DNA from 2 places in the Salinicoccus bachuensis genome. Region 2 is predicted to be linked to the other one. Evidence: riboswitches for the same ligand, from Rfam matches in the RefSeq annotation. Region 2 holds a riboswitch; the other holds the start of a gene.

The links. A riboswitch is a leader RNA that binds a small molecule or an ion and turns the genes downstream of it on or off. The one in region 2 is predicted to bind lysine.
Positions count from the first base shown of each region.
Region 1: another riboswitch for lysine. It lies ahead of RQP18_RS02545 (Na+/H+ antiporter NhaC family protein); the one in region 2 lies ahead of RQP18_RS07345 (aspartate kinase).

Region 1 is NZ_CP138333.2:474,556-489,891, reverse strand. Features, by position in the region: gene lipA (lipoyl synthase) at 1-255, opposite strand, end outside; gene RQP18_RS02545 (Na+/H+ antiporter NhaC family protein) at 399-1,991, opposite strand; lysine riboswitch at 2,073-2,235, opposite strand; gene RQP18_RS02540 (bifunctional metallophosphatase/5'-nucleotidase) at 2,283-3,599, opposite strand; gene RQP18_RS02535 (sulfite exporter TauE/SafE family protein) at 3,610-4,431, opposite strand; gene RQP18_RS02530 (DUF72 domain-containing protein) at 4,507-5,355, opposite strand; gene RQP18_RS02525 (ABC transporter ATP-binding protein) at 5,655-6,359, shown strand; gene RQP18_RS02520 (ABC transporter permease) at 6,356-7,120, shown strand; gene RQP18_RS02515 (hypothetical protein) at 7,258-7,398, opposite strand; gene RQP18_RS02510 (thioredoxin family protein) at 7,421-7,978, opposite strand; gene RQP18_RS02505 (EamA family transporter) at 8,108-9,022, shown strand; gene RQP18_RS02500 (prenyltransferase) at 9,045-9,977, opposite strand; gene RQP18_RS02495 (hypothetical protein) at 9,999-10,325, opposite strand; gene RQP18_RS02490 (NAD(P)H-hydrate dehydratase) at 10,322-11,863, opposite strand; gene RQP18_RS02485 (alanine racemase) at 12,209-13,315, opposite strand; gene RQP18_RS02480 (M15 family metallopeptidase) at 13,539-14,114, shown strand; gene RQP18_RS02475 (M15 family metallopeptidase) at 14,350-14,904, shown strand; gene RQP18_RS02470 (VLRF1 family aeRF1-type release factor) at 14,990-15,336, opposite strand, start outside.
Region 2 is NZ_CP138333.2:1,445,029-1,460,364, reverse strand. Features, by position in the region: gene pepF (oligoendopeptidase F) at 1-858, shown strand, start outside; gene RQP18_RS07360 (CvfB family protein) at 883-1,755, opposite strand; gene RQP18_RS07355 (NAD-dependent protein deacylase) at 1,752-2,495, opposite strand; gene RQP18_RS07350 (ABC-F family ATP-binding cassette domain-containing protein) at 2,580-4,184, shown strand; lysine riboswitch at 4,269-4,448, shown strand; gene RQP18_RS07345 (aspartate kinase) at 4,526-5,728, shown strand; gene RQP18_RS07340 (aspartate-semialdehyde dehydrogenase) at 5,747-6,742, shown strand; gene dapA (4-hydroxy-tetrahydrodipicolinate synthase) at 6,735-7,631, shown strand; gene dapB (4-hydroxy-tetrahydrodipicolinate reductase) at 7,628-8,356, shown strand; gene dapD (2,3,4,5-tetrahydropyridine-2,6-dicarboxylate N-acetyltransferase) at 8,361-9,077, shown strand; gene RQP18_RS07320 (M20 metallopeptidase family protein) at 9,070-10,206, shown strand; gene RQP18_RS07315 (alanine racemase) at 10,223-11,311, shown strand; gene lysA (diaminopimelate decarboxylase) at 11,289-12,551, shown strand; gene cspA (cold shock protein CspA) at 12,666-12,866, opposite strand; gene RQP18_RS07300 (DUF1033 family protein) at 13,046-13,336, opposite strand; gene RQP18_RS07295 (acylphosphatase) at 13,439-13,708, shown strand; gene RQP18_RS07290 (5-bromo-4-chloroindolyl phosphate hydrolysis family protein) at 13,734-14,462, shown strand; gene RQP18_RS07285 (toxic anion resistance protein) at 14,446-15,336, shown strand, end outside.

The DNA of each region.
Region 1 (15,336 bases), 970 kb from region 2:
CAGTTCATTCGGCAGTCCTGTCTTGACTGCACAGAATCTGCAGGCACGGGTGCAGATCGCACCCAGGATCATGAATGTGGCAGTGCGGCGTTCCGCCCAGCATTCGTGTATGTTCGGGCACTTTGCCTCTTCACATACTGTATGTAGGTTCTTCTCACGCATCATTTTCTTCAGGCCGGTATAGTTTTTATTGGTGTTCAGCTTGATCTTCAACCAATCAGGTTTTCTCAGGATCTCTTCATTTTTTGTAGCCACTTATAATGCCCTCCTTATGAATTGAATATCATGTTCATATTATCATAATTATTCGAATAAAGTGTCAAAAATAAAAAAATGTTCCAATATGTGGGCTATTGCATATTAAAAAGCTCCCATCCTGAGGTGGGAGCTTTTCTGCTCTATGATTCTGTACTTTCTTTGGCGATTGGAGTATAGACGACCTTGGAGACGACTACGACAATAATGATGAGCACCAGCAGTGTCAGAAGGGCGAGCAGGAGACTCGATGTCAGCCCGAGGACCAGGTAGCCGACCAGCGCAATCAGCGCAGAACCGACCGCATATGGCAGCTGGGTCATGACATGGACGATGTGGTTGCACCCCGCACCGGTGGATGACAGGATCGTCGAGTCCGAAATCGGTGAACAGTGGTCGCCGAACACTGCGCCGGCGAGTACCGCTGCGATGCTTGGCAGCAGCAGGTCCGTCGCATCGAGTGAGATCATGATTTCACCCGTGATCGGGATCAGGATGCCGAACGAACCCCAGCTTGTCCCCGTTGCCAACGCCATCAGACAGGCGACCGCAAAGACGACTGCAAGCAGCAGACCTGTCGGCATGTTCGAATTCTCGACCATCGCACCGAGCAGTTCGCCGGTGCCGAGCTGGCCGATCAGATCCCCGATCATCCATGCCAGAGTCAGCACAAGGATTGCCGGGAACATTGCCATGAAGCCGGTCTTCACACCCAGCCAGATTTCCGTCTTGCCGAAGTCGCTGTCCTTGCGTGTATATTTGAAGAAGTAGAACAGGCTCAGCACCAGGCCGACGATTCCCCCGATGACGAGGGAATGCGTAACCAGCGTATTTTCGAAGATGCTGAAGATGTCGAACGAACCGCCCGTCATTGCACCTGTGACGAACATCGCCACGATGACCGTGATGGCGAGACCCAGAATCGGCACGATGAGCGCTTTGGCAGAACCCTGCTGATGGACGGGGAGCTCCTCGTCCGTCTCGCCGGGCACTTCACGCGTGTCCCCGACGACCTGTCCCTCATTGATGGCGAGGGATTCGTGCTTGCGCATCGGTCCGATGTCGAAACGTGTCAGGATGACGATGAACATCATCGCCACCGCAGTCAGTACGTAGAAGTTCATCGGAATCATATAGACGAATGCCTGGAATGGCGTAACCGCCACCATGCCCGCTGCGGCAATCAATGGTGCCACCAGCCCCATGATGCCTGCGCCCCAGCTTGAAATCGGGGCGATGACGGAAATCGGTGATGCCGTCGTATCGATCAGATAGGCAAGCTTTGCCCGGGAGACGTTATATTTGTCCGTAAGCGGCTTTGCCACCTGGCCGACGATCAATGCACTGAAGTAATCATCAATGAAGACGATGATGCCGAGCAGTGCGGTTGCCATGTTCGCACCCCGCCGGGATTTCACCTTCGTCAGTGCCCAGGCGGTGAAGGCCCTGGCCCCGCCCGACATGTTGATGAATGCCGTCATGATGCCGAGCAGACTGAGGAAGATGAGGATGAATGCATTCCATGTATTGATGGATCCCCCATCCACGAAAATGATCGCGAAGCTGTTCCAAATCATTCCCAGCGTTTCCATTATGTCCGCGCCCGCTACGACAAACGCCGAAGTGATGATCCCGACACCAAGGCTGATGCCCACTTTGCGTGTCAGCACCACCAGCAGCAGTGTAAGAAGCGGCGGGACGAGGGAGATGTACTCCCAGTTCAGTATACTTTCCATATATATCCTCCTGAGAAACTATTTAGATCATAAAAAGACGTCACAGCAGCATTACAGATTCAGCCACCGTGACGTCCATCACCAATATGTAGCGCATCATCGTAATGACAGTACCCGGCCTCTTCGACCTGGTCCCAGAATGGCACCCCGCCGGGTGCATCCTTCGGCAACTGCCCCTTTCCAGAAGTTCAAAGCATGCCTGCTCCCTCCTGTACTCATGGCCGTTGCGACCTCTACTTTCCGTTCTTCAATTGTCATAGAATATTATAGCATAGATTGCGCACTTTTCAACTATAATTCCGTACGGTACATCTTGACGATATCCCGCAGAAACTCCGGCATCTTGTAGACTTTCTTCGAATACCTGAACTGCGGGAATATCCTGCCGAAAGTGTACATGTCCAGTGTGCCGAGCTTATAGTGCCGCCGGTCATCGATACGTTCGCCATTGATGTAGTATTCGCGCTCCGACTGGATATAGCCGATATTGTCCGTGACGAAACAGCCGAATATATCCCCTCTGAAACCGAGGCCCCGGACGATGTCATCCTTGAACTCATGCTTTGACGCCTGGTTGAAGACTTCCTTCAGTTCACGCCCGGTCAATTCAATCTGGACCGTATTGATCGCATGCGGCAGCACCTTGTGCAGGTCGTATTCCGTCAGGGCGCCGCCTTCGAAAGGCTTCGCAATGAGCCCCGTGTGGAGCAGGCTCGCATCACTGTCCGTGAACAGCCTTACCATGCGTGCCAGTGTCACGATGAACTGGCTGGTGGAATAGAGGGTCCGTCCGATCGGCGGCGCCTCATCCTTGACGACTGTCGACATCATGTCCCGGCCGATTTCATAATAATGGTCATCGCTGCTCGACAGGAGGTCGGTATCATAGATGCGCGCATGTTTCCGGATGAGGGAATGCCCTTCAAACTCCAGCGTCACTTCCCCGACGTAGTCGCCGAACCGTCCGGCAGCCGCAAGCAGGGTATCTCCGACCCACTCCCCCTCTTCGAAGTAGTGGTGGGTGTGCGAACTCAATATGACATCTATTTCAGGGAACATCATTGCGAGCGACTCGTCATCATAACGTCCGAGATGGCTCATCATGACGATGCAGTCGACCTCTGTATTGATCTCCCTTATGGCTTTCAGAATCCATTCGAAAGCATCCGACACTTCCCAGCCCAGTGCCTTGTAGAAGGGGGTGAACTCCACCGTCGCGGCGATGAAGCCGAACCTGATGCCCTCCACCTCCTTGATGACATAGGGTTTGAAGTATGGGGACGTGCTGCCCACCTCACGGAGGTTGGCACAGATGACATCGAAATCGGCGTCGTCGTACAATTCCTTCAGGTCTTCCTTCTGAAGGGTGATGCCTTCGTTGTTGCCGATTGTGGCCACCTCGCAGCCGGCCTCGTTGAGAATTTCCACGTTTCCCTTCCCGAGCGTCGCTTCCGTGTAGGGATGGGAGCGGTCTGCGTGGTCTCCGAGATCGACATACATCATATTCTGTTTGTATTGCCGCTTCTTGTTGTGGAGAAAATCTTTTATCTTCAGATAGTTATACAGATGACTGTGTATGTCATTTGTATGGAATAGCTTCACTTCCATCGAATCACCTCTAAATGATGGTCTGTAGAATCATGTATACGCCGAGCAGCAGAAGGACTGTGCGCAGCACGACAACGAGCGAATCGGAATTGAAGCGGTGGTTGGCCATTACGCCGATCTTGGCCCCAATGAAGGCGGCGGGCACGATGAAGAGTGCATACCAGAAGTCCACATTGCCCTGCAGCATATGGCCCACGGCTGCGGCCGAACCGGAAAAGAAGACCATCATCATGCTCGTGCCGATCGCTATGGTCGCCGGCATGCGGAACACAAGCAACATGAGCGGCGTCATCAGTGCGCCGCCACCGATGCCGAAAAGACCGGTGAAAAAGCCGACCACGAATGTGGATATGATGGCGATATAGGCCGGGAATCCATAGTGGTGGACCTCCCCCATATTATCCACATGGGGCTCCATATAGCGCTCGTTTTGAAAGATGGAAATGGGCTTTATCCTGTCCCTGATGATGAGCAGGGCACTTAGAAATATGAGGAAGATGCCGAAATACAGGTTGAAGCTGTCGATTGTGAAGAAGCGGCTGGCATAGGATCCGATGAAGGCACCCGGCATGATGCCGAGCAGGAACAGCCTGCCGTTCTTCCAGTCCACCTGGTTGCTTCGTCCATATGAGATCATTGCGGACAATCCGATGACAATCAGGATGATGCTTGAAGTACCGACTGCGCTCTGCGGTGTGATGCGGTCCAGAATACCCAGGTTGATGCCGAAGAATATGAGCAGCGGGACGATGATGACGCCCCCGCCGATACCGACAAGCGCTCCAAGGGCAGAAGCGGCAAGCCCGATCAATATAAGGATGATATATTCCATAAGCGTGGCTCCTTTGGAAGACCAGGAGTTCCTGGCTGTAATTATGCATCAGAAATCTTCTTCCCCCCACTCCAGCTAGAACAACTTCAGCTGTTTCGGGGAAAGCCCTTCATACCGGATATCCATCATTGCCATGAAATCCTGTGCATTGCCAGCGGCATGTCCGCCGGAATTGTTGTTGAAAACGATGTAGATGTCCTTCGTCTTATGCTTGAGGATTTCGACCTGCTTCTTCAGCCACTCAAGCTCTATTTCATTATAATCGTACAGGTACCTGACATTCCGCCACTCCTGGCTGGTACGATCCTTCTGGGTCCAGCCATGCACGTTGCGTCCATGCAGCCTGATGAATGCCGTCCGGTCCGTCACCCGGTTGACGAACGGGATGCTCCCCATCCCGGCCTGGGGCTCGTCACAGATGCTGTGGATCATGCCGTTGGCATCAAGGAATGACAGCGTCTCCTCACGGTACCGCGCCTCGAACCACGTCTGGTTCCTGAACTCGACCGCCACCTTGTATGGCTCAAGCTGTTCCTTCGCATATTTTACATAGCGTATATTCTTATGTGTACAGTCGAACCACGGGGGAAACTGCAACAGGACGAACCCGAGCTTCCCCGCCTTCTCCATCGGGCGCAGCATATCGCGGAAGGCACTGAAGACATCCCTGATGGAGTCATAGTGGTCGCGGTAGTCGCTGTGCCCCGTCATATATTGGTGGGCCTTGACGACGAATTTGAATTTATCCGGGGTTTCATTGCACCACTTCTCAACCGTTGAAGTACGCTGGATGGCATAGTACGTTGCATCCAGTTCAACAATCGGGAAATGGGAGGCATAGGCCGGCAGCTTATCCTTTTTATTTGCAAGGTCGGTATATAGATCATCATGATCCCCCCAACCTGTCAGTCCAATATAAATCATAGAAATCACCTTACTTTATTGTAACATAATTCAGGCAGCCATTTGTATAAATACAGCGCGGCAGGGAATATGTAAAATTCATTATTTTTAATAATTATAATTTATGTTATACTCTTATTTATAATAATTATAAATAGTGTTACCGCCCACTTTGCAGCTGTGGGAAAGTTCGTATAAGATGGTAACTGGGCATGCAGGAGGCAGCCATACGCTATGGAGGTGCATGACTGCATTATCATGTCAACGACCACGGGCGGGATCAGCTGTCGACCACTCTAATGTATAAGGAGCACATTTCCATGACTATAATCGAATTCAAAAATGTCAGCCATAATGGCATTCTACATAATATCACCGGTCATTTTAACGAGGGGCGCATCACAACCTTCGTCGGCCCCAGTGGTGCAGGAAAGACCACCTGCCTGAAGCATATCAACGGCCTGCTTTCGCCCGACTCCGGGGATATATTTTTCAGGGGGGAGAATATTGCCGGCATGGATATGATCGAATTGAGAAAGCGGATCGGAATGGCCTTCCAGAGTGCACCGATGATCGGCGGGACGGTCTATGACAACCTCAACCTTCCAAAGGCCATCTTCGGTGAGACGCTGGATGAGAAGCGTGCCGTGGAACTGCTGGACCGTGTCGATCTCGGCAGCATACCGCTCGATCAGAATATAAAATCACTCTCCGGGGGAGAAAAGAGCCGCATCTCCATCGCGCGTACGCTCGTCAACCAGCCAGAGGTCCTTCTGCTCGATGAAATCACCGCAAGCCTCGACTACCGGATGGTGAAGGAAGTCGAACGGCTTATCCTCCGTCTGCAGAGTGAATACAATGTCACCGTCATCTGGATCACCCATGACCTCGACCAGGCACGCCGGGTCAGTGACGACATGTGGTTCCTGAGGAGCGGGGAGCTGATCGAATTCGGCGATGCATCCTTCATCGACCATTCCGATAATCCGCTCATCCAAAAATTTGTGGAGGGGGAAGAACTTTGACCTATACACAGCTTGCGCTATCCCTGATATTCATCGCCATTCCACTCGGATTGGCACTCGTACTCAAACTCGGCCTCGAAAAGGATATCATCATCGCGACCATCCGTTCAATCATCCAGCTGCTGATCGTCGGATATATCCTGACCTTCGTTTTCGAAAGCGACAGCCCGATCTTCATCATACTGATGATTATGCTGATGATTGCTGCAGCGACACAGAACATCATCAAAAAAGGGGACGGCATCCCCGGCATCACATGGATGATCGTCCTTACACTCGTCGTTGTGGAAACAGTGACGATGGGTATCATGCTGAGTTTCGGCATCATTCCATTTACTCCGCAGGAAGTCATCCCGATCAGCGGCATGGTCATCGGCAACTGCATGGTGCTGTCCCTGCTCTTCCTGAATAAATTCAAGGACGAAGTCGATCGCAGTGACGAAACCATCGAACTCATCCTGTCCATGGGCGGCCAGCCCAAAGTCGCCATCGACAAGAGCCTGAAGTCGGCCATCCAGACCAGCATGATCCCGACAATAGAAGCACAGAAGACCATGGGACTCGTCCAGCTGCCGGGCATGATGAGCGGACTCATCATCGGTGGTGCCGATCCGATGGAAGCCGTCCTGTACCAGCTGTTGATCTTGTTCCTGCTCCTCACAACCGCAGCCATGTCATCCGTCATGGTCGGATACATGGCCTATCCAAAACTGTTTAACCAGAAGATGCAGTTTATCGGCCTGCAGTATAAATCACAATAGTTCCTCTGTCCGCTTCCTGTTGGAAGCGGCTTTTTTATTTTTACGAAGCTTAGAAGTGGCGGAATGGAGCTCCAACTTGCAGTCGTTTCGCCTGCGATTGTGAATGGAACAAAAAAGGTGCACAAAAGTGCACCCCGCTATCCGTTATCTCCTGTAACTTCTCCATATCGTACTGCGATATATGCCACGGCACCAGCGATGACACCCGTCATCACGCTTTCTGTAAAGAGGCCGAGCAGGCCTCCTGCAATCACATATGTCGTCACCCGACTTCTCATGCACTCAACTCCTCTATCCCGCCTACAGTTTCTGCTCGGTCTTCTCTTTTATGCTTTCATATGTCGCCTGCCAGAATGTCTCATCACTTTTAAAGCGGGATGTCAGCGTCTGGATGGCTTCCTTGAATGCCGCATCGTACTCCGGTGAGCCCTTCTCCGGCAATCCGGACATCAGCTGGCCGACTGCCTGCTGCACTGTTTCTGCACGGGGACCCCAGTGCGTCACTTCTTCACCATCCTCATCGATGAAAATGAAGATCGGTATGGAACGGGATTTGCCGTTTGTCAGATACTGGTCCATCAGCTCCAGGTTGCTGTCCCTCAGTAGCATGCGTACTTCGGTATGGCTCTTTTCAGCCAGATGAAGCAGTATGGGTATGTTCATCATGGCGTCACCGCACCAGTCTTCGGTGATGGCGATGACACGGAGCTTCCTGTTTTCCAGACGCCGGAAGAAGTTTTCGTCATCCGGAATCTGAAATTCATCGTACACCTTCTGCAGATTCTCTTTGTGCTTTTCCATATCTTCTATATACGTTTCTGCTGTCATCGCTTGGTCATACCAATGTTCGAGCGTCATTTTCTCTCCTCCAGTGTTGATTTCTTATCCCGATTATATCATTTCATGATATCCTCAACTAATAATTGGATATTGAATTTTTAGATATCCTGGACTATCCTTTTAATAATGGAGAAGGGAGGCACGTGTATGGAAACGGATTCGAAACATATCAGAGGACTGATATTTGTACTGCTGGGCGCGACATTATGGGGCGTCGGAGGTACGGCTTCAGACTTCATCTTCAAGAACACGCCTGTCACTGTGGAATGGTATGTGGCCTTCCGCCTGACAGTAAGTGGCATCATCCTGCTTTTTGCATACTGGCTGTTTTCACGGAAGCAGCAGCCGGTCCGGATGGACCGCCGTACCCTTGGCATGCTGATCATCTATAGTCTGCTCGGCATGACGATGGTGCAGTATTCATTCATGGCGGCAATCGGCTATGGGAATGCTGCGATTGCGACGGTACTCCAGTATACTGGACCGATCTATATCATCCTGTGGCTGATCATCCGCAAGTACTCGAAATGGACGATCGCCGACGCCTTCATCATCATCGGCATGGTTGCGGGAGTCGTGCTGCTTGCCACGGACGGCAATCTTTCGAGGCTCATCGTATCGCCACCCGCCCTCGTATGGGGTCTGATATCAGGTGTTGCACTTGCATACTATACATTGCACGCCCAGGTACTCCTGTATCGGCTGCACCCGCTTCAACTCGTCGGTGGATCGATGCTCATCGGGGGTATTGCGATGAATTTCATCCATCCCATCTGGAGGTTTGATTTCAACTTCGACTGGACGGCCGGACTCGTCGCCATCCTGCTCTTCTCCGTTCTGCTCGGGACGACGCTTGCTTTCCTTCTATACATAAGCAGCCTGAAGCATATCTCCTCGAAGGAGGCCGGGATCCTGGGTACGATGGAACCCGCCTCGGCAGTCATAAGCTCGGTTTTGTGGCTCAATATCAGCATGGGGTGGTATCAGATCATCGGCATCATCATCATCCTCGGGGTTGCCATCTATATTTCCGTCGGACGCAAGGACAAGGAGAAAAAATAAAACCACCCCCTCGGGGTGGTTTTTACATATCCGGAAACAGTCCCAGCCATATTGCTGTCGCCATCGCCAGCAGAAGTAGCACTTTTTCATAGGCCGTCACCTGTTCGACATCCCGCACCTGCATCCGGAGGACGAGATAGATGCCATAACCAAGCATGAGCAGTGTACCGATGGCGCCCACCGGACGATCCCATATCATGGACAGTGCAATCAGCCCGACGAGGCCGAGATAGATCAGGGCGGGCAGGCCCGCACGGTTCATTCCAAAACGCTTCACCGACCATACGACACTCGTCTCCTTCACCGGAGCTGCCTGTCTATCAGCCCGAATATCCGGAATATGATGGATCATGACCCATGCCATGCACCAGATTGCGTTGATCAATGCATTCTGCCATGCCCAGGCAGGAATGTGATCCAGCATGATCCATGGTGCTGCAAGGCCAAGCATCAGGAGGGAAGGAAAAAGGCTCAGCCATTCACCGAGGAAAGGGCGGTATGCAAACCTGAAAGGTTGCAGGGAATATGACGCCGCCCCCCATAGTCCGACCATGCACAGGATGGCGAGCTCCACCTGACCGAATAGGATGAACAATGCTGCAGCAATCACCAGTATCGCCGTCACGACGAGACCGATCCGCTTCAGCATGCCAAGTGTCATGGTGCCGGTCTGCAGCACCCGGCTGCCTCCCGACAGCAGTCCCGGGCTTTCCTGGTCGGTGCCCGACTTGAAATCGGTGATGTCATTGAATACGTGGGTGAGCACGCCGTGGACGAGAAGTCCTCCGATGACAAGCAGAATAAATAATAGAAAAAGATTGAATTTCGATACGTCGTAGCCGAATGCCAGGGGAAGTACCGTCGATATGATTGTTGCGATGCTCGATGTCACAACTGCAACCACCCGCATGAGCATCCCGATCCCCCTGAAACTGTATGATTCCTGTCCTGCCATAAAATATACCCCTTTCGCCCCTTATGTTGTCTGCTGTCGTGCCTTGTCCAGCGCCTTCTCAATATCACGTTTCCAGCGCTTCCTGCCATTGACTACGAAGCGCATTGCATCACCACTCTTAAGAACGATCTCCAGTCCATTCGGAACCGGAAGCAGCTTCATAATATGATGATTGATGAGGTGGACCCGGTCGACTTCTTCAAGCGCTATCTTCGATTCCTGCCTGTTCAGGTTCATTGCATGCGGAAAGTGGTATATATATTTCGAAGTCAGATGGAGCTTCCCACTCGTAGCCACGCCATTTTTGAACAGGTTGCCATTGCCGCTTCTCAAAGCCTGTTCCTTCACTTTTTCCCCTCCATTTCCTTGAGCATCTCCTTGCCTGTTTCGATGATATTCCCCGGCGTCACGCCATAGTGGGAGTATTTCTGTGCCGCCCGTTCGCCTGAAGCGGCATGGACGTATACCGCAGCCTGCATCGCTTCGGCCGCCCCGGCCCCCTGGGCGAGGAAGGAGGCGATCATGCCGGTCAGGACATCTCCGCTTCCACCTTTCGCAAGGGCATCATTGCCATGCGGGTTCACCCAGGTGCCTTCAGGGGTCGCAATGATCGTACGGTGCCCCTTCAGAACGAGGTGTACCTGATACTTCCTCGCGAAGTCCTCCGCAACAGTGATCCGGTCCGCTTCAATATCGGCGACCGTCCGTCCTGTGAGGGTGGCCATCTCGCCAGGGTGCGGAGTGAGGATGACCGCCCCTCTGTACCGGGACAGCATCTCGAGCCGATCCTTCACATGATACAGCCCGTCTGCATCGATGATGATCGGCTGGTCATCCAGATGCTCCATGATTTCTTCAATGAATGCTTCACCTGCATCAAACCGTCCCAGCCCGGGCCCGACGGCAACTGCACCCACCTTTTCAAAGAGGTCTGCTTCCACGCCTTCTCCATTGAAGTGCCCCTCAGCACCCGGCAGCGTCCGGATGAGTGCCAGCTGGTTCTGTCCGGCGATGACCGGGTATATCTCTTCAGGTATTGCCAGTGTCACGAGGCCGGCACCGGTATTGTATGCAGCGTGGGCGCTGTAGAGCGGAGCCCCGACAAATGGCTTCGATCCCCCGATGACCAGCGCATGGCCGAAAGTCCCCTTGTGCCCGAATTGCGGCCTTCCCGGAAGTGCCTGTACAGCCAACTGCTCCGTGATCAGTTCCGGCAGTTCCATGCCGAGCCTGTCGGCCAGTGTTCCGGGTACGGAAATATCCTTCACTTCCAACCGGCCGATGACCGATGGACCGTCCTGCAGGAAGAAACCGCGCTTCGGCAATGCGAATGTAAACGTCTCATCTGCCCGTATCGCCACATTTTCCACACGTCCGGTATCACAGTCGAGACCCGACGGCAGATCGACCGCGAACACATGCGCCCCGTGGCCGTTGACCATTTCGATGATGTGGTTGAACGGCTCCCTCACCGCACCCGAAATGCCGGTGCCGAGCATCGCATCGATAACCGCTTCAGACGAGGCAAGATCCTCGTCCAGGCGCGCCAGTCCCTCTTCAATGGAATGGAGGGGCAGCTGACGGGCAGTATGTATCCGGTATTGCACCAGCGCGTCCCCCTGCAGTTTTTCTGGATCCACAAGCAGCCAGGCTGCCGGGTTGTACCCTGCATCGAACAGCCGCCTGGCAATGACGAATCCATCACCGCCATTATTCCCGCTGCCGACCAGTATGGTGATCGGCAGAGACCGGTCCGGATACGACCGTATGATCTCGTCTGCAACCTGGTTGCCGGCAATCTCCATCAGGACTGCACCGGAAATGCCGATCTCCTCTATCGCAAACCGTTCGATGTTGAGCATTTCATCCCGCTTCACAATTTTCATGTTCGACCCCCATTCACCTTTTATGCCATTATACACTCAATTTTACGAAAATAAAAAAATCCACGGCAAAAATTACCATGGAAAGGTGCCTACCCGGATTTGATGCCCGCCCCACAGAGTGGAATGACGATCTTTTCTGTTTATTTGTGCGGGTCTTTGAGATAGCCGCCATAGTTGGCCACAGAAGTGATTTCTACGATGAATGCTGCAGGGTGCCCCTTATCCAGAACAAGCAGCGGGGACCGCCCTCACATGCCGGCATGTCACTCGCATAGCGCCATAGCGAATGTTCCGAATCCTCCCGCACGACGGACTGATAGCCCGCTGCTCCATTGGCTTCTTCTCCTATTGCAGTCTGCCCCTGGCATCGATCTTGATCTCTTCCTGCACTTCACCGTCCGATATGAGCCAGGCCGTATCATACAGATTCGACACCGGACAGATGTGGTTCGGTATGATCTGCACCTTCTCTCCGATTTCCACCTTCTGATTGAACGCTTCATCGTATATGATGGCATGTTCATCGAACACGCTGTCTATATGGACGCCTTCATATTCCCGGATGAGGCCAAGCCCTTCGGTGCGGGTGATGCCTTTTGTCCTTGTCTGCATGGTGATGCCTTTCGCCCCGACATCCGTAATGACACGCTCGTGTGTCGGTTTGCTGATGACGGTCGTCAGTATCGATGCGGCACAATGCGCATACGTGCCGATGACATTCGACTGGCCGGCATCCATCAGGATATAGGTGCCCGGCCGTATTTCGGTGATGCCCTCCGGAATGTCGAAGCCCAGCATGAAGGGCGGCGTGGAACCGATGCTGACCACTTCGGGGGCCATGCCCATATCCTGGGCAAGCTGTGCAAAGCCGAGTGTGCGATGGGCACTCTCTTCATAAAGCGCCCTGCAGGCTACGGTATTTTCCGCCTTATATGTATGCCCGTCATGAGAGAAGACCCCTTTGAAGTGTACATTCTGCGCTCTGCCGATGGCATCCAGCAGCTTTTTGAAATCATCCGCTTCAATGACGCCGGAACGCTTTTCGCCCACTTCAATTTCCACGCTCACCTGCGCTTTCTGGCCACTGCCCTCAAAGATACTGTCTATTTCCTCCACGTGGTGGATGCTGTCGATGCCGAATGAAATATCGACAGATCCTGAAAGCGCCCTTATGCGCTCGATCTTCCTTCGGCCGACGATCTGGTTGGCGATGAATATATCATCAATGCCCGCCTGTGCCATGACTTCCGCTTCGCCCACTTTGGCCACAGTAACGCCCCGGGCTCCCGCTTCCACCTGCCATTCTGCGAGCGCCGACATCTTATGCGTCTTTGTATGCGGGCGCAGCTTCACTCCGTTCCCATCGGCAAAACGCTGCATCCGTACAATATTGTCCCGGACCGTTTCCCTGTCGATCAGAAGTGCCGGTGTATCAAGCTCTGAATAATGCATGCATCTACCTCCCATATGATCATATCCAATCCCATTCTACCATGACTCCCACCTGTAATCAGACTTTAACATTCCCCCACTGTCCGAGGGGAATGTTACAAGACCGTTACCCTTTCTTTTCAATTCACCATGACGGGTTTAAAAGGAGGTATTAGGATGATATGATACCGGAGTGTCTTGAGGAAATTGAAATAATACATTATGAAGGAGATGGATCAGTCCCATGTTCAAACAGATAATGCCGCTATCCATGATGTTTTTCAGCCTGTGGGCAGCATCCGGGATTCTTTTCACGGACGCAGGCACCGCCGCATCCGACGATAAAGAGAAAGAAGAAAGAGAAGAACAAGAGGTGCTCGACTTTGACGAACTGCCGGAGGAAATCCATCCAGAGGTTGAAGAGAAAGCCGAGACACTCGTCGAAAAGGCTAAAGAAGAAGATATAGATATAAAAATCACTGATGATTTCCGTTCCATAAAGGAACAGGATGGACTCTTCAATAAAGGCAGGACTTTCCCCGGCCAGATCGTTACAAATGCCAAAGGTGGCGAATCCTATCATAACTATGGACTGGCGATCGACTATGCGCTGGAAGTCGACGGCAAGGTCATCTGGGATGTTGGATACGATGGCAATGACAACGGCGCGTCCGACTGGTTCGAAGTCGCAGACATCGCCAAGGACCTCGGCTTCGAGTGGGGCGGCGACTGGGACGGCTTCAAGGACTATCCTCACCTCGAAATGAACTTCGACTACTCCATCCGTGAACTGCAGAAAGAATATCGTGACCTTCCATAATGGATATGAGAACCGCAATGCATGGACATTGACGGTTCTTTTTCATGGAATAATAGCTCCTTCCAAAGTACAAGTCACATACATAATGAAATTATAAATGTTAATTATTTTAAAATAATATTACATTTGGATTACTATTGCCTTTCAATTTTTCAATATTATTGAAAAATTTAGACAGGGTGATATCGTGGATTATGTAGCATACATCTATAGACAAAGGAGCAAGATTATATTTATGAAGAAGAACATCAGATTCCTATCACTGCTGCTTTTCACTCTGCTGGCTGTGCCCGCCTTCACATTGGCAGGCTTCAACACTGCTTCGGCCGACCAGTGGAGCCAGAGTACATATGAGGATGGCCAGCCGCAGGGGCTGCATCCTGTCGTTGCCGAACGCGCAGAAATCCTGAGGCAGAGGGCCGCTGCAATCGGCATCGTCATCAGGTTCACAGATGGCTTCCGTTCTTTCGAAGAGCAGGACAGGCTCTATGCACAGGGACGCACGGAACCTGGATATATCGTTACAAACGCCCAAGGCGGACAATCCTATCATAACTACGGCCTTGCGGTCGATTATGCGCTTGAAGTGGGACCCCATGTCATCTGGGACATCGAGTATGATGGTAACGGCAACAGCAGATCCGACTGGTTCGAAGTTGCACAGATTGCCAAGGAACTCGGATTCACCTGGGGTGGCGACTGGGAAAGTTTCAGGGACTATCCCCATCTCCAGATGGATTTCGGATATTCACTGTACAACCTTCAGACCGGCAACCATTACCTATACTGATGCTTTTCTGAATTGGACGGAGAATACCCTGGCCAGCCTATGCTGACCAGGGTATTTTCATGCCTGTCCGATTATGATGGTGTCCCTATATCAAGGTGTCGTATACTTCCTTTACAATTTCATGGCTCGGCATCGGTCCAAGATTCTTCGTAATCGTTCCATTCAGATGTGCCTGGCTCATGTGCGGTTCGAGTTCAGCAACCGATTCCCTGCTGCCGACGAGATATGCACCGTTCAAGTTGCGCTCTTTTATTTCTTTTGACAGGCGCGGAACAAGGTTCTTGTACCAGCGCTGCCTGTTCTCATCAAAACGCCTTTGGAATTCATCTTTGCCTGTCGCCCTGTCCACTGGTGGGGTGGCCTTGTCATAGTCCACCCAGTCCTCCCGGTCAAGGTCCCAGCTGAAGTGTTTTTCCTCAAGTATTTCTCCGA
Region 2 (15,336 bases):
GAAGAGTCGAGGAAGTACATCAACGATGCACTCGGCATCATGGGAGAAGACTATATCAACATGGTCAACCGCGCCTACGATGAGCGCTGGATCGACTTTGTGAAGAACAAGGGTAAATCCACCGGCGCATTCTGCTCCAGCCCATATGGCTCCCACCCGTTCATTCTGATATCATGGACATCACTGATGACGGAAGTGTTCGTACTTGCCCATGAACTGGGACATGCAGGCCATTTCTACAATGCCAACCGGGAACAGAATGTATTCGATGCAAGAAGTTCCATGTATTTCATAGAGGCGCCGAGTACAATGAATGAAATGCTCATGGCGAACCATCTGCTTGAGAATTCGGATGATCCGAAATTCAAACGATGGGTCATCAGTTCCATCATTTCAAGGACGTACTACCACAACTGTGTCACCCACCTGCTTGAAGCTGCCTACCAGCGTGAAGTCTACAAGAAGGTGGACAACCATGAAAGCGTCTCTGCACCAGAACTGAATCGTCTCAAACGCCAGGTGATCGAGGAGTTCTGGGGCGATGATGTGACGATCACCGAAGGTGCAGAACTGACATGGATGAGACAGCCGCACTACTACATGGGGCTCTATCCATACACGTACTCAGCCGGACTGACCATTGCGACCGCAATGAGCAAGCGGGTGCTGAATGAAGGTCAGCCTGCCGTCGATGACTGGCTGAAGGTGCTCAAGTCCGGAGGTACGAAATCCCCTGTCGAGCTTGCACAGATGGCCGGTGTAGACGTAACGACAGACCAGCCACTCCGTGATACGATTGATTACATTGGTGAGCTTGTGGATCAGCTTGAAGCACTGACAGAAGAAATAGAAGGATAGGAAAAACCGGTAATCGAATTTCGATTACCGGTTTTCTTTGAGCAGTGTTTCCCGGGAGGTCTGTTCGACTTTCCCTTCTTTCATCAGACGTCCAAGTGCACGCTTGAAGGAGCCTTTTGACATATTGAACGCTTCTTTGATGTCTTCTGGTGAGCTCTTGTCATTCAGCGGCATGCGTCCGCCATTTTTATTGATATAGTCCAGCAGCTTTTCGCTGTCGGCGTCCATCTTCTTGTATGCCTGCTGGATGAATGAACCGTTGATTTCGCCCTTGTCATTGATGCCGATGACCCTGAATTTTTTCAGTTCGCCCAGTCTCGGTTCGTCTTCGCGTTCGCTTTCATGGACAAATACCTTATGGCCACCTTCGGTCAGAAGGAAGGTGCCGATCCGGAGAAGACGGTATGCGCGGCCTTCCATCCATTTGTTCTTCAGTTCTTCAAACTTGGACGGCTCGACCGGGGTGAAGCGTTCTGCTGCTTCATTTTCGGTGATGAGTCTGCCATACAGCTGGCTATCGCTTTCCGCCCTCAGTTTGAGATACAGCTTGTCGCCTTCCTTCGGCCACACGCTTTTCACTTTGGGAAGATCGATCCACGGCACCAGTATCTCCCTCGGAATGCCGATATCCACATAGGCACCCTCCCTGTTCACTTCCGTGACAGTGGCATAGCCATACTGGTCGACGGAAGCATCAGGGACGACGGGTGCTGCAAACAGTTCGCCACTTCTGTTCGGATAGATGAAGGCGCTGACCTCCTCCCCGATTTCGTACTCCCTGTCCGAGGCCGAAGCGTTCATCCTTATATAGAGTGCATCTTCCATCTTCAGATGATAGGTGGAACCTTCCTTTTTAATTACTTCCAAAAATTGTACTGTACCTGATATCTGGTTCATATATTATCTCCTTCATTATTATAGATCGTTTCAATCACTTCGGTCATATCTTCGTTGATGACAAGGTCTGCCTCCCCGTCAAATGGTGTTTCATCCCTGTTGATGATGATCAGGTGGCCGCCACTGAAATAGTTGATCAGAAATGCTGCCGGATTCACCAGGAGGGACGACCCCATCACTACCAGCGTATCTGCCTGCGCCAGTTTGTCTATGGCAGAATTTATGACGGTTTCATCAAGCATTTCCCCATAGAGTACGATATCCGGCCTGAGTACGCCGCCACATTCGCAGTGCGACAGGTTCCAGGCCATGACGGTCTGCTTGGAGTATTCCCTGTCGCATGATGTGCAGTAGAAACGGTTGAGCGAGCCATGGAGTTCATCTACATTCCGGCTGCCTGCATCGTGATGCAGACCATCTATGTTCTGGGTGATGACCCCGAGCGAACGGCCCTCTGCTTCTTCGTGCGCGATGAAGTCATGCACAATGTTCGGGGCCTTGTCTGCAAGCATCAGACGTTTCCTGTAGAAACGGATGAAACTTTCCGGTTCATCCTCAAGGTGTGCCCTGCTCAAAAGATATTCCGGCGAATGGCCTGCCCTGCTGATTTCATCGAACAGGCCACCCATACTTCTGAAATCGGGGATGCCGCTTTTTACCGACACCCCTGCACCAGTGAAAAATACGGTACGACGACTGTCATCCATTATACTGGAAAATCGGCGCAATTCGTGCTTCATTGGTATCCGCCCTCCTAGAATTATATTTCAATGGTACCATAAATGTGTTATCATCGCTTAAGAATATACTAAAGGAGAATGCCTATGCTACAGGTTATAGATGTTGGTCTGAGGTTTGGCGACCGCAAACTGTTTGAAGATGTAAATATAAAGTTCACCCCGGGGAATTGCTACGGGCTGATCGGCGCAAATGGTGCCGGCAAGTCGACGTTCCTCAAAATACTCTCAGGAGAAATGGAGGCTCAGACCGGCCATGTGAGCATGGGGAAGGATGAGCGTCTGGCCGTCCTTAAGCAGGACCATTTCGGATATGAAGAGTATCGCGTCCTGGATGTCGTAATGATGGGCCACGCAAAGCTGTGGGAAGTCATGAATGAAAAGAATGAAATATATATGAAGCCCGATTTTTCAGATGAGGATGGCATACGTGCTGCTGAACTCGAAGGTGAATATGGAGAAATGGGCGGCTGGACGGCCGAATCCGATGCTGAAAGCCTATTGCATGGTCTGGGCATAGATTCAAGCCTGGTCGACAAGAACATGTCAGAACTTGAAAACAACCAGAAAGTCAAAGTTCTGCTTGCACAAAGCCTGTTCGGCAACCCTGATGTACTGCTCCTCGATGAGCCGACCAACGGCCTCGATATAGAAGCGATCCAATGGCTTGAAGAATTCCTGATTAATTTCGACAATACTGTTATCGTGGTTTCCCACGACCGCCATTTCCTGAATAATGTGTGCACACATATTGCCGACCTCGACTTCGGAAAAATACAGTTGTATGTAGGCAACTATGACTTCTGGTACCAATCCAGCCAGCTGGCCCAGCAGATGGCCCAGGACCAGAACAAGAAGAAGGAAGAGAAGATAAAGGAACTGAAGGATTTCGTTGCACGCTTCAGTGCGAATGCCTCCAAATCCAAGCAGGCGACGAGCCGTAAGAAGACGCTTGAGAAGATCGAACTCGAGGACATCAAGCCATCGTCCAGGAAGTATCCTTTCGTGAAATTCACACCGGACCGAGAAATCGGCAACGATCTGCTCTATGTCAAAGGGCTGACGCACAGTGTGGATGGGAATAAAGTGCTGGACGACGTAAGCTTTACGCTGGATCCATATGACAAGGCGGTCCTGATCGGCTCCTCTGAAATCGCGCGGACTACCCTCCTCCGCATCCTGGCTGGTGAAATCACCCCGGACGCGGGCGAAGTCAAATGGGGAGTGACGACAAGCCAGAGCTATATGCCGAAAGACAACTCGGAATATTTCGAAGGCGTCAATACGAACCTTGTCGACTGGCTGCGCCAGTATGCGCCACCTGAAGAACAGACGGAAACCTTCCTGAGAGGATTCCTTGGAAGAATGCTGTTCAGCGGCGAAGAAGCCAAAAAGAAGGCAAGCGTATTGTCAGGTGGGGAAAAAGTCCGTGCAATGCTGTCGAAGATGATGCTGTCAAAAGCGAATGTCATCCTGCTCGATGAGCCGACCAACCACCTCGACCTGGAAAGCATCACTGCAGTGAATGACGGTCTCAAAGACTTCAAAGGCTCGATCATATTCACTTCCCATGACTTTGAGTTCATCAACACGATCACAAACAAGGTGATTGATCTGAAGAATTCCGGTGCCATCGTCAAGGAGTCCACCTACGAGGAGTATCTGAAGGATCAAGGCCTTATAAAATCGTAATTTATAGACAATTGCATATATTTTTAAAAAAATAGTTTACATGCATGATTTATGTATGTATAATGGCATTTATAAAATTAAATATCAGTTGGATGAGGCGCATCAATCATGAGTAGCCACTTAACATAAAGTCTGCGAACTTTAAGTGTGTGAAAGGGTGCGATGCCGAAATGGCCTGCCGTTGCAGCGGCAAGTCATTGGATCTGAGGGTTAAGAGCTACAGGTCTGTCATTATTTTTACAATAATGGAGTGCATCACTTGTGTATAGATCAGAACAAGTCCGGCATTCCGCCGGGCTTGTTTTTTTAGTTTGAGTGAGTGCTTCCCTACAGGAGGACATATGGAAACGAGCGTTTTGAAATTTGGCGGAACATCAGTTGGGGATTTCGACAAGATAAAAGAGATTGCGAATGAATTGAAATCAAGGGTTTCCCGGGGAGAAAAGCTGATTGTCGTAGTCAGTGCAATGGGCGGCACAACAGATGAACTTCTGTTGAATGCAAACAGCCTCTCCTCCACTCCGAAGGAGGACCATGTGGCACTGCTGCTGACTACAGGAGAGCAGCAGACCATCTCCTACCTCTCGATCGTCCTTGAAGATCTTGGCATACGGACAAAGGCGATGACAGGCTACCAGGCAGGCATAAAGACATTTGGCGGCCACATGAAAAGCAGGATTGCGGATATTGATCAGCATCACCTGGAAGCCGCTTTGGAAACCCATGATGTCATCGCCATAGCCGGATTTCAGGGCATCAACGACAATATGGAGATCACCACGCTTGGACGCGGAGGATCCGATACGACGGCAGTGGCCATAGCGGCACGCTGCAACATGCCATGTGAAATATATACGGATGTGAATGGTGTCTATGCCACAGACCCGCGTGTATATGGAGAAGCAGGAAGAATATATGAAATTACGTATGATGAAATGATGGAAATGAGTGCACTCGGTGCAGGCGTCCTTGAAACACGATGCATAGAGATCGCGAAGAATCATTCGATTCCCCTTTATTTGGGACGGACACTATCAGATGAGAAAGGAACATGGATCATGGAAGAGACACAAGTTCTTGAAAGAAAAGCAGTAACCGGTGTGGCGCTGGACAGTGACATCATCCATGTCACACTATATGAACCCGAACGGGAATCCACGCTCATCTTCGATCTGTTTGAAAAGTTCGAAGCCCATGACATCAATATCGATATGATCTCGCAGGTCGTGAACAGTGAAGGCTTCCAGTTGTCCTTTACAGTCAAAGGAAACGAATCCTATCGACTAGATGAGATATTCGAAGCGGTCGAACGTCTGCACCCGGATATGGTGCTCGATGTAAGGACCAACCATTCGAAAGTCTCGATCATCGGTTCCGGAATGCGCGATATGACTGGTGTTGCCTCCAAGGCCTTCATGGCACTTCAGGCAGCGGGCATCATGTTCTATCAGACCACAACTTCGGAAATCAGCATTTCCTATGTTGTGGACAGTGAAAAGGACAGGCAGGCAGTGGAAGTACTGGCGACAAAATTCAATCTATAAAATCAGGAGGAAATCATTATGGTAAAGGTAGCAATAGTTGGAGCGACAGGTGTCGTCGGAAGCAAGATGATTGAAATGTTCGAGCAGTATGAGATAGCAGCGGATGAGCTTGTACTCTTCTCCTCTCCCCGGTCTGCGGGCAAGGAGGTCCAGGTGCAGGGTCGGACGTATACAGTCCGGGAACTGACGGAGGAAGCGACGAAGGAAGGCTTCGATTATGTCATCATGAGTGCCGGTGGCGGCACAAGCAAGCAATTCGCTCCACTCTTTGAAGAAGGCGGCGCCATCGTGATAGACAATTCAAGCCAGTGGCGGATGCATGAAGATATCGATCTGATCGTGCCGGAAATCAACAGGCCGGCACTTGATCGCCGGATCATTGCAAATCCGAACTGCTCCACAATCCAGTCTGTTGTCGCCCTTCAGCCACTGAAGGAAAAATTCGGACTCAAAAGGGTCCATTATACAACATACCAGGCAGTATCCGGTTCAGGTGTCGGCGGTCTGCGCGACCTTGAAGAAGGTGCAAAGGGAGAGGCACCGACAACCTACCCGCATCCCATCCATGACAATGTACTTCCCCATATAGACGTCTTCCTTGAAGATGGCTATACAAAAGAGGAAAGAAAAATGATTGATGAAACACAAAAGATTCTGAGTCAGCCTGACCTCGCTGTGACGGCGACCTGTGTCAGGGTGCCTGTCACAAACAGCCATGCCGTTCAGATCAATGTCACCCTTGATAGGGATGCTACTGTCGAAGAGGTGCGTGAAGTCTTCAAGGGCATCCCCCATATCAAACTGGTGGACAATCCAGAGAACAATGAGTACCCGACTCCTCTTGAGAGCACAGGAAAAAGTGAAGTATTCGTCGGCCGCATCCGGAAGGACGAGTCGCTCGACAATACGTTCCATATATGGTGTACAGCAGATAATCTTCTAAAAGGCGCAGCGCAGAATACGGTACAGATCCTAAAAATGATGATGGAAACGGAGAGTGTTCAAAATGGATAGTGATATTATTTTTGAAGGTATTGGCGTAGCGATTACAACCCCTCTTACGAATGATGAAGTGGATTATGATGCGTTCAGGAAGCATATCGAGTATCTGATTGAAAACAATGCCCAGGCGATCATTGTAAATGGTACAACCGGCGAATCCCCTACACTGGCTTCCGATGAAGCACGCGAACTGCTGAAAGTCGGTGTGGACACGGTTGACGGCAGGATCCCGGTCATCGCCGGTACAGGAACAAACTCGACACGTGCCAGCATAGAGCTGTCCAAGTATGCAGCAGAAATCGGAGCGGATGCACTGATGCTCATCACCCCCTACTACAACAAAAGCAACCAGCGCGGCCTCTATCAGCACTTCACAAAGATTGCAGACAGCACGGATCTTCCGGTCGTCCTGTACAACGTGCCGGGAAGAACAGGCATGACCATTGAACCGGAAACGGTCGCAGAATTGAGCAGACACCCGAATATTGCGGCGCTGAAGGATGCTGTAGGCGATCTTGGATATACTGAAGAAGTACTCGAACTGACTGCAGACCAGAATTTCATCCTGTACAGTGGAAATGATGACAATATGCATGACTTCTGCAAGCTGGGTGGAAAAGGTCTGATTTCGGTCGTAGGAAACATCATTCCAGGTGAGCTTCAGGAAGTCTATGAAAGCATAAAGAATGACAGCAAAGATTCAAAAGAGCAGTTCGATGCATTGATGCCGATGATCAGAGCCGTACAGGTGGATGTCAATCCGATCCCTGTAAAAGCGATGACGAGTGAACTCGGGTTCGGCAATTATGAACTCAGACTGCCACTTGTTCCTCTTGAAGAGGAAGTGTTGAATGAAGTGGTCCAGACGCTGAGAAACTTCAAGGAGGGCTCCCTCGTATGAAGATCCTCCTCATAGGCTACGGCACAATGAACAAAATTACAGCAAGACTTGCCGAAGAAGAGGGGCATGAAATAGTTGGAATCATTGCAGGCAGCGGCAAGGACGCCCCCTACCCTGCATTCGACACGATTGATGCAGCAGAAGCGGATGTCGCAATCGATTTCTCGCATCCGGACCTCCTTCTGCCCCTGCTTGAGGATGAGGTGAAAACTCCTCTTGTAATCGCTACGACAGGACAGAAGGAAGAGATCGTATCTCTACTCAAGGAAAAAAGCGAATCATTGCCGGTGTTCTTCAGTGCCAACATGAGCTATGGCGTACATGTAGTGAATACGCTGCTCAAGAAGGCATTGACGATGCTGGATGAGTTCGATCTGGAGATGGTGGAACGCCATCATAATAAGAAAGTCGATGCACCAAGCGGGACACTCGTAAAATTGCTCGATACCGCTCTGGATCACCGTGAAAACAGCTATCCGGTCTATGACAGGTCCAATATCCATGAAAAAAGGAAGAAGGAAGAGATTGGCATCAGTGCGATCAGGGGCGGTTCCATTGTAGGTACACATGATGTTATATTTGCTAAAGATGACGAAGTCATCGAGATCACCCATCAGGCACAATCCAAGGAAATATTTGCGAATGGTGCACTGAAAGCTGCAAATGTTCTGGTCAATCGTCCGAATGGCTTTTACGACTACAATAATTTATTCGAGGAGAGATAGTAGAATGGAAAACTTTACAGCAGAAGAAATCATCCAGTACATCAGTAATGCACACAAGGTGACACCGGTGAAAGTATACGTCAACGGAAACTTTGAAGGTGTGGAATTCCCGGATACACTCAAAGTGTTCGGCAGTGAAACTTCCAAAACGATCTTTGCAGATCTGGCGGATTGGAAAGCATTCGAAGAATACAACAAGGATATCATCACAGATATCGAAGTTGAAATGGACAGAAGAAACTCTGCAATTCCGTTGAAAGATCTTTCAGAAACGAATGCACGCATAGAACCGGGCGCGTTCATCCGTGAGAATGCCGTAATTGAAGATGGTGCAGTCGTTATGATGGGTGCTACGATCAATATTGGTGCAATCGTCGGCGAAGGTACAATGATAGATATGAACGCATCCCTCGGCGGACGTGCTGTCACAGGCAAGAACGTCCATGTGGGCGCAGGTTCGGTACTCGCCGGTGTCATCGAGCCGCCAAGTGCTTCCCCGGTAGTCATAGAGGATGATGTCCTGATCGGTGCAAATGCCGTTATCCTTGAAGGTGTGAGGGTCGGAAAAGGCGCGATTGTAGCAGCGGGAGCAATTGTTACGGATGATGTTCCAGCGGGGGCGGTTGTAGCAGGTACACCTGCAAAAGTGATCAAGCAGTCCCAGGATGTGGACAGCTCCAAGAGGGAAATCGTTTCAGCGCTGAGGAAGCTTAATGACTGATATTGAATTTGTGACTGAGCACAGACGGGTGCTGCATCAGCATCCTGAAACAAGCATGCAGGAATTCGAGACGACAGAATACATCCTCGGGTTTCTGCAGCAGATGGATATTCCTTTTGAACGGCCTCTTGAAACAGGGGCCGTTGCTCATCTGTCGGGGAATTCCGACAGGACCATCGCCTTCAGGGCGGATATAGATGCCCTGCCGATACAAGAGGAGAATGATGTACCCTACCGCAGTACAAAAGACCATGCCATGCATGCGTGTGGACACGATGGCCATACGGCAGCCTTGATGCTTTTCGCAAAACGCTGTAAAACTTTGCATGACGCAGGAGAGCTGAAGCACAATGTCATATTCATTTTCCAACCTTCCGAAGAGACGGCGGCAGGTGCCAACCAGCTCATCGATGCCTGGGATCCTGATGAGGATATTGAAGCGGTGTTCGGCGTCCATATGATGCCCAATGAAGACGAAGGCAAAGTGGTGCTTCGGGACGGTGAAATCACTGCAAGCGCAACCGAATTCCGATTCTACGTCGATGGAAAGTCGGCCCATGTGGCGGCGAAGCATGATGGCATATCAGCGATAGAAACCCTGCTTCACATCACAACGCAGCTGACACAGCTCCAGCACTTCCACCTCAATGGATTGAACCGCAATATCATCCATATCGGAAATCTGAATGCCGGTGAAGCGATCAACACCGTTGCAAGCAAGGGGTATCTCGAAGGTACGATACGGACTTATGAGATGGAAGATCTTGAAACGATAAAGGAACGGATGAAAACATTGGCCCGTACAGCCACAGAGCTGTTCAGTTCCGAGGTGGAGGTCACCTTCAATGAAGGGTATCCGCCTGTAATGAACGCAGCTTCACTGAGACAGTCCGTGGAGGCGGCGCTGGCCTCCATCAATATCAATATCATCGACAGTGACAAGCCTTACCTGTTCGGTGAGGACTTCAGTTTCTACGACCGGATCGCTCCTTCGTATTTCATATTTTTCGGGAGCCGGAATGAAGAAAAGGGATTTACAAGCAGCCTGCATACATCGACATTCGATCTCGACGAAGCAGTGCTGGTGAAAGTGGCAGATTATTATGAAGCGCTGATGGAAGAAATATAAGAAGGAAGTGGATGGAATGGGTGGCACACTCACAATAGACAGAAAACAATTCATACAGACGGCCAAAGCGGCAACAGGAGGCAAGAATGTCATCGCTGTTGTTAAGAATAATGCATATAATTATGGTCTGGAATTTTCCGTAAAAGCATTTCTTGAGGCTGGCATCCATTCGTTCGCTACCACTTCGATGGATGAGGCGCTTGAAATCAGAAGGATCTCCCGGGACGCAATGGTTTTCCTGATGAATCCGACCTATGATTTCCAGACGGTCAGGGAAAATGGTTTTCATATTACATTGCCATCCCTGGAATACTACCATGAATATAGGGAGGCACTCTCCGGCATCAGCGTACATCTGGAGTATGCAGGACTCTTCAACCGTTCCGGCTTCAGCACATCCGAAGATATGGTTGAAGTCATCAACGATGCATATTCCCTCCCCCAGCATGCCAGAGTGGATATTACTGGCATCTGGACACACTTCGGCTATGCCGATGAACTTGATATGGAAGAATACGAAGTGGAAAGGGAGCTATGGTTGACGCTTCTTTCCGACGTTCTGTCTACAGGACACACCTTCGACTACATCCATGCCCAGAACAGTGCAAGCTTTGCACGTGATGGTCTGTTCAACGGACACACCCATCTGAGACTCGGCATCGCCTTGTACGGCTCACGCCCCTATGCAACGCTTCCTGCTGAAAGTTATGTCCAGAGCATGACATTGAAGGCGCCCATCGTCCAGTTGAGACGACTTTGCGCCAACCAGAAGTGCGGCTATGGCGGAAGTTATCAGCCTGAAAACGATACGAAGATTGCAGTGGTCGATATCGGCTATGGGGACGGCATTTTGAGGAAGCGTGCTGAATTCGACTGCATGATCGATGGAAAGCGCTATGCGATCAGGGCTTTGATGATGAGCCATATGATTGTGGAAGTGGATGAAGATGTGACCCTGGATGATGAAGTCATCATGTACAGCAATGATTTGAGGATCGACGAGTACACGGCCCTCGGTGCAGGTGCAAACTCCGAGCAGCTGGGTGCGCTGAACTACAATTCTTTAAAAAAGGTGATTTTAAATGACACTAACGTATATCAATGATGAACTGCATTTGAATGGACATTCCCTGAGAGGGCTGACGGAACAATATGGAACTCCCCTTTTCGTCTACGATGAAGACGCACTCCGCAACCAGTGCAGGAGATACCACAGTGTTTTTGAAGGGGAATCGCTGGATTACTCCATTTCGTATGCTTCAAAGGCATTCACTTCCATACAGATGGTCAAACTTCTCGAAGAGGAGGACATGAAGCTTGACGTCGTTTCGGCAGGCGAGCTGTACACGGCACTGGAAGCAGGATTTCCGGCTTCGCACATACACTTCCATGGGAATAACAAGACCACCGAAGAAATCGAATATGCACTTGAAATGGGTATTGGATTATTTGTAGTGGATGCAATGGATGAAGTGGCGCTCCTCGACCGCCTCGCCGATCAGCCGGTTGATGTCCTGCTAAGAATCAATCCGGGCATCGATGTAAATACACATTCGTATATCCAGACCGGCCAGGAAGACAGCAAGTTCGGCCTGTCGATTCAAAATGGGACTGCACAGGAGGCCATCGACAGGATACATAGCAGTAACCAGTTGAATTTCAAGGGTGTCCATTATCATCTCGGTTCGCAGATATCCGAGGAAGGTCCCTTCCTGAAAGCTTTGGAAGTCGTTTTTGAATGGCTGTCCAGTACCTCCATCGATGTTGAAATATTGAATATGGGTGGCGGTTATGGTGTCCGCTATACTGAAGAGGATGTAAGATTCCCGATTGAGGAAGGGTTCTCCCGGATTATTGGAAAGCTGAAATCCCTTGCTGACGAATATGACATCGCCTTTCCCCACATCATGATAGAGCCGGGCCGTTCAATTGCAGCAGAAGCCGGCATCACCGTCTACGAAGTGGGTGTCGTAAAGGATATTCCAGGCGTATCAAGGTATGTGTCGATTGACGGAGGAATGAGCGATCATATCCGGACACCTCTGTATGATGCAAAATACGAGGTATTGACTGTAGACGCTGGAGAGGGAAAAAATATCGACTCACACGTTGTCGGCAAGCTATGTGAATCCGGTGATGTCATTGGAAAGAATCTTTCCCTGCCCGAGAATATCAGGCGTGGAGACCTGATTGCGGTCGGTACGACAGGTGCCTACCACTACTCCATGGCTTCGAATTACAATCAGATGAGGAAACCAGCCGTTGTATTTGTCACTGAAGACAATGTAAGGGAAGTCATCAGAAGGCAGAGCCTGAAACAGCTTGTGGAAAATGATGTGATATAAAATAAAAAGAGCCCTTGGGCTCTTTTTATTTTTGTATATAGAAATGCATATAAAAAACCTGGGCCAAGCCCAGGTTCAGATGATACAAATCAATTTATCATAAATAGATTTATATTAGAGTTTAACAACGTTTGCAGCTTGTGGGCCGCGGTCGCCTTCAACGACTTCGAATTCTACTGACTGACCTTCTTCAAGGGATTTGTAGCCTTCTTGATTGATAGCGGAGAAGTGTACGAATACGTCGTTTTCACCCTCGATTTCGATGAAGCCAAAACCTTTTTCTGCATTGAACCATTTTACTGTACCTTGTTTCATTAATTAAATCCTCCAGTGACGATATTCAATAGCATAATCCATATACCATAGAAATGTATGGTACATACAATTTCTTATATGGAGAATACTTATTGATATCCCAATTATAAGCCATATGGATCGGATTTGCAAACGATTCTTTACCGGTTTTGTACTTTTTTATGAATATTCTAATAATATTATGCAAATAATTCCCCGTCTTTAAGCATCATCGGTGTATAGAATATCTGCAGGTCTTCTCCGCAATCTTCACAGTGCGCCATCTCACAGCCGTTGAAGAATGCGAGAAGGTTGTATTTTCCTTCTTTGAATGAATGGAACTGTTCTTTCATTTTCTGGATGATATCCGTATATGCATCTTTCATGGCTTTTTCAGACTCGTAGCTGAACTGTCTGACGATGCCTTCCTGCCACCCCTCAAAAAGCCACCAGCCTTCGTAATCTGCTCTGAGTATGACAATCTTAAACATTTTAAAAACTCCATTCACGTTTGATAATATATGTATTATATACGCGTATAATTCGCATTATCAAGCTAAAAATCCTATAATATAGTATAAGAGGTGTTGCAAATGGAATCAAGAATGATAATCGTATCCGGACATGTCCAGGGTGTCGGCTTCAGGTATTCGACAAAAGTCATTGCAGACCGGCTGAATATCACCGGCTATGCAGCAAATGTCCGGGACTATGTTGAAATACTGGCCACCGGCACGGAATCGGATCTGGATGAATTTGTACAGCAGGTCACACAAGGTGCCTCCCCTGCTTCGAATGTTGATGACTATTCGGTCAAAACGATTCCCCTGGAAGATGGCTATGATAGATTTGTAACCAAATAGTATTGACTGAAGGTGTAATTTAAAGATGAAGAATAATATATCACACTGGTTCGCCTCATTGATTTCCATACCGGTCGCGGTTGTAGCTGGCATGTTTTCGATGATCGCCTTCGATATCCATCTGGCTTTCGATATGATGATTGCGACGGGCGGCTTTTTTGCAGCCTACTTCCCCACCCAATCGATAAGCCTGAATTCGCAGTTGCAGAAAATGGGAATATCAAAAAGTGAATACCGTTATGTCAAAAGCCAGCTGTCTGAAGCGAGGGAAAAGATCAAAAGGCTGAGACAGAGCTACAAGAACGTACGGACTTTAAAGGACGCGAAACTCATATACGATATCAACCGTCTTGTCCGGACCATATACCAGGCGGTTGAAAATGATCCCAAACTCTTTTTCAATGTCCAGCAATTCTTTCATTCGAATCTTGATTCTGCGGTGAACACCATCGAGCAGTATCTCTTCCTGTACAAGATGCCGGGCAAGACGAAGGAAGAAAAGGTGAAGCTGCACGAAACAAGGATTTCACTGCTTGAGCTCAAAAGAACCATACAGTCCAACCTGTCGGCGATGAACAGGGACAGCTATCAGGCTCTGGAAGTTGAGAAGGATTTCATAAAATTGAATAGGAAACGTACCATGTCCACACTCAAACTGGATAATAAACTTGAAAAACAGAAGGTGGACCTGAAGAAAAAAGAGAAAGAGCCAGTATATCAAAACAGAGGTGAAGATGATGAAAGAGGAAAATAAATTAAAAGAGAAGCTATTATCCGACCCATTCTCTTCAGTGGATGAAGATACGGATCTCATCCCCCAGCCTGAGATGGCCGTTGAGGAAAAAAGGGAACAGAGCACGCTGACGACCTATCAGGAAAGGTTTACAGAAGAAGACCTGAAGAAGATTGAAGAGATCAAGAACAAGATAGAACCCCTTGATAATGATGCACTCATCCAATATGGCTCGAATGCCCAGCAGGCACTGTCCAAGTTCTCCCACCAGATGCTCTCGGAAGTCCAGTCGAAAGACGTTGGCCCCATCGGAGAGACGTTGGAGAGCCTGATGAAGAAACTGAAGGAGATCGACCCGGATGAACTGACGAAAGAGAAGAAGAATATTTTCAACCGCATATTCCGAAGAGTGAAGAAATCTGTAAACGAGCTGATTTCGAAACACCAGAGCGTAGCTTCACAGGTGGACCGTATCGGTATACAGCTTGAGCATGCCAAGGAAGTCCTGGTCAAAGATGTGCACCTGCTCGACAAACTGTATGACCAGAACAAGGACTACTTTGATGCAATCAACATCTACATTGCGGCTGCCGAAATGAAGAAGGAAGAACTTGAGAACGAAACACTGCCCGAGCTGAGAAGAAAGGCCGAGGAATCGAGCAATCAGATGCATGTCCAGGAAGTAAATGACATGATGCAGTATATCAACCGGCTTGAAAAACGTATCCATGACCTCAAGCTCTCAAGGCAGATCACCCTGCAGTCTGCCCCACAGATCAGAATGATCCAGAACATCAACCAGACGCTGGCGGAGAAGATCCAGAGCTCCATCCTGACAAGCATACCGCTTTGGAAGAACCAGATGGCCATCGCCCTCACTCTGCTCCGTCAGGAA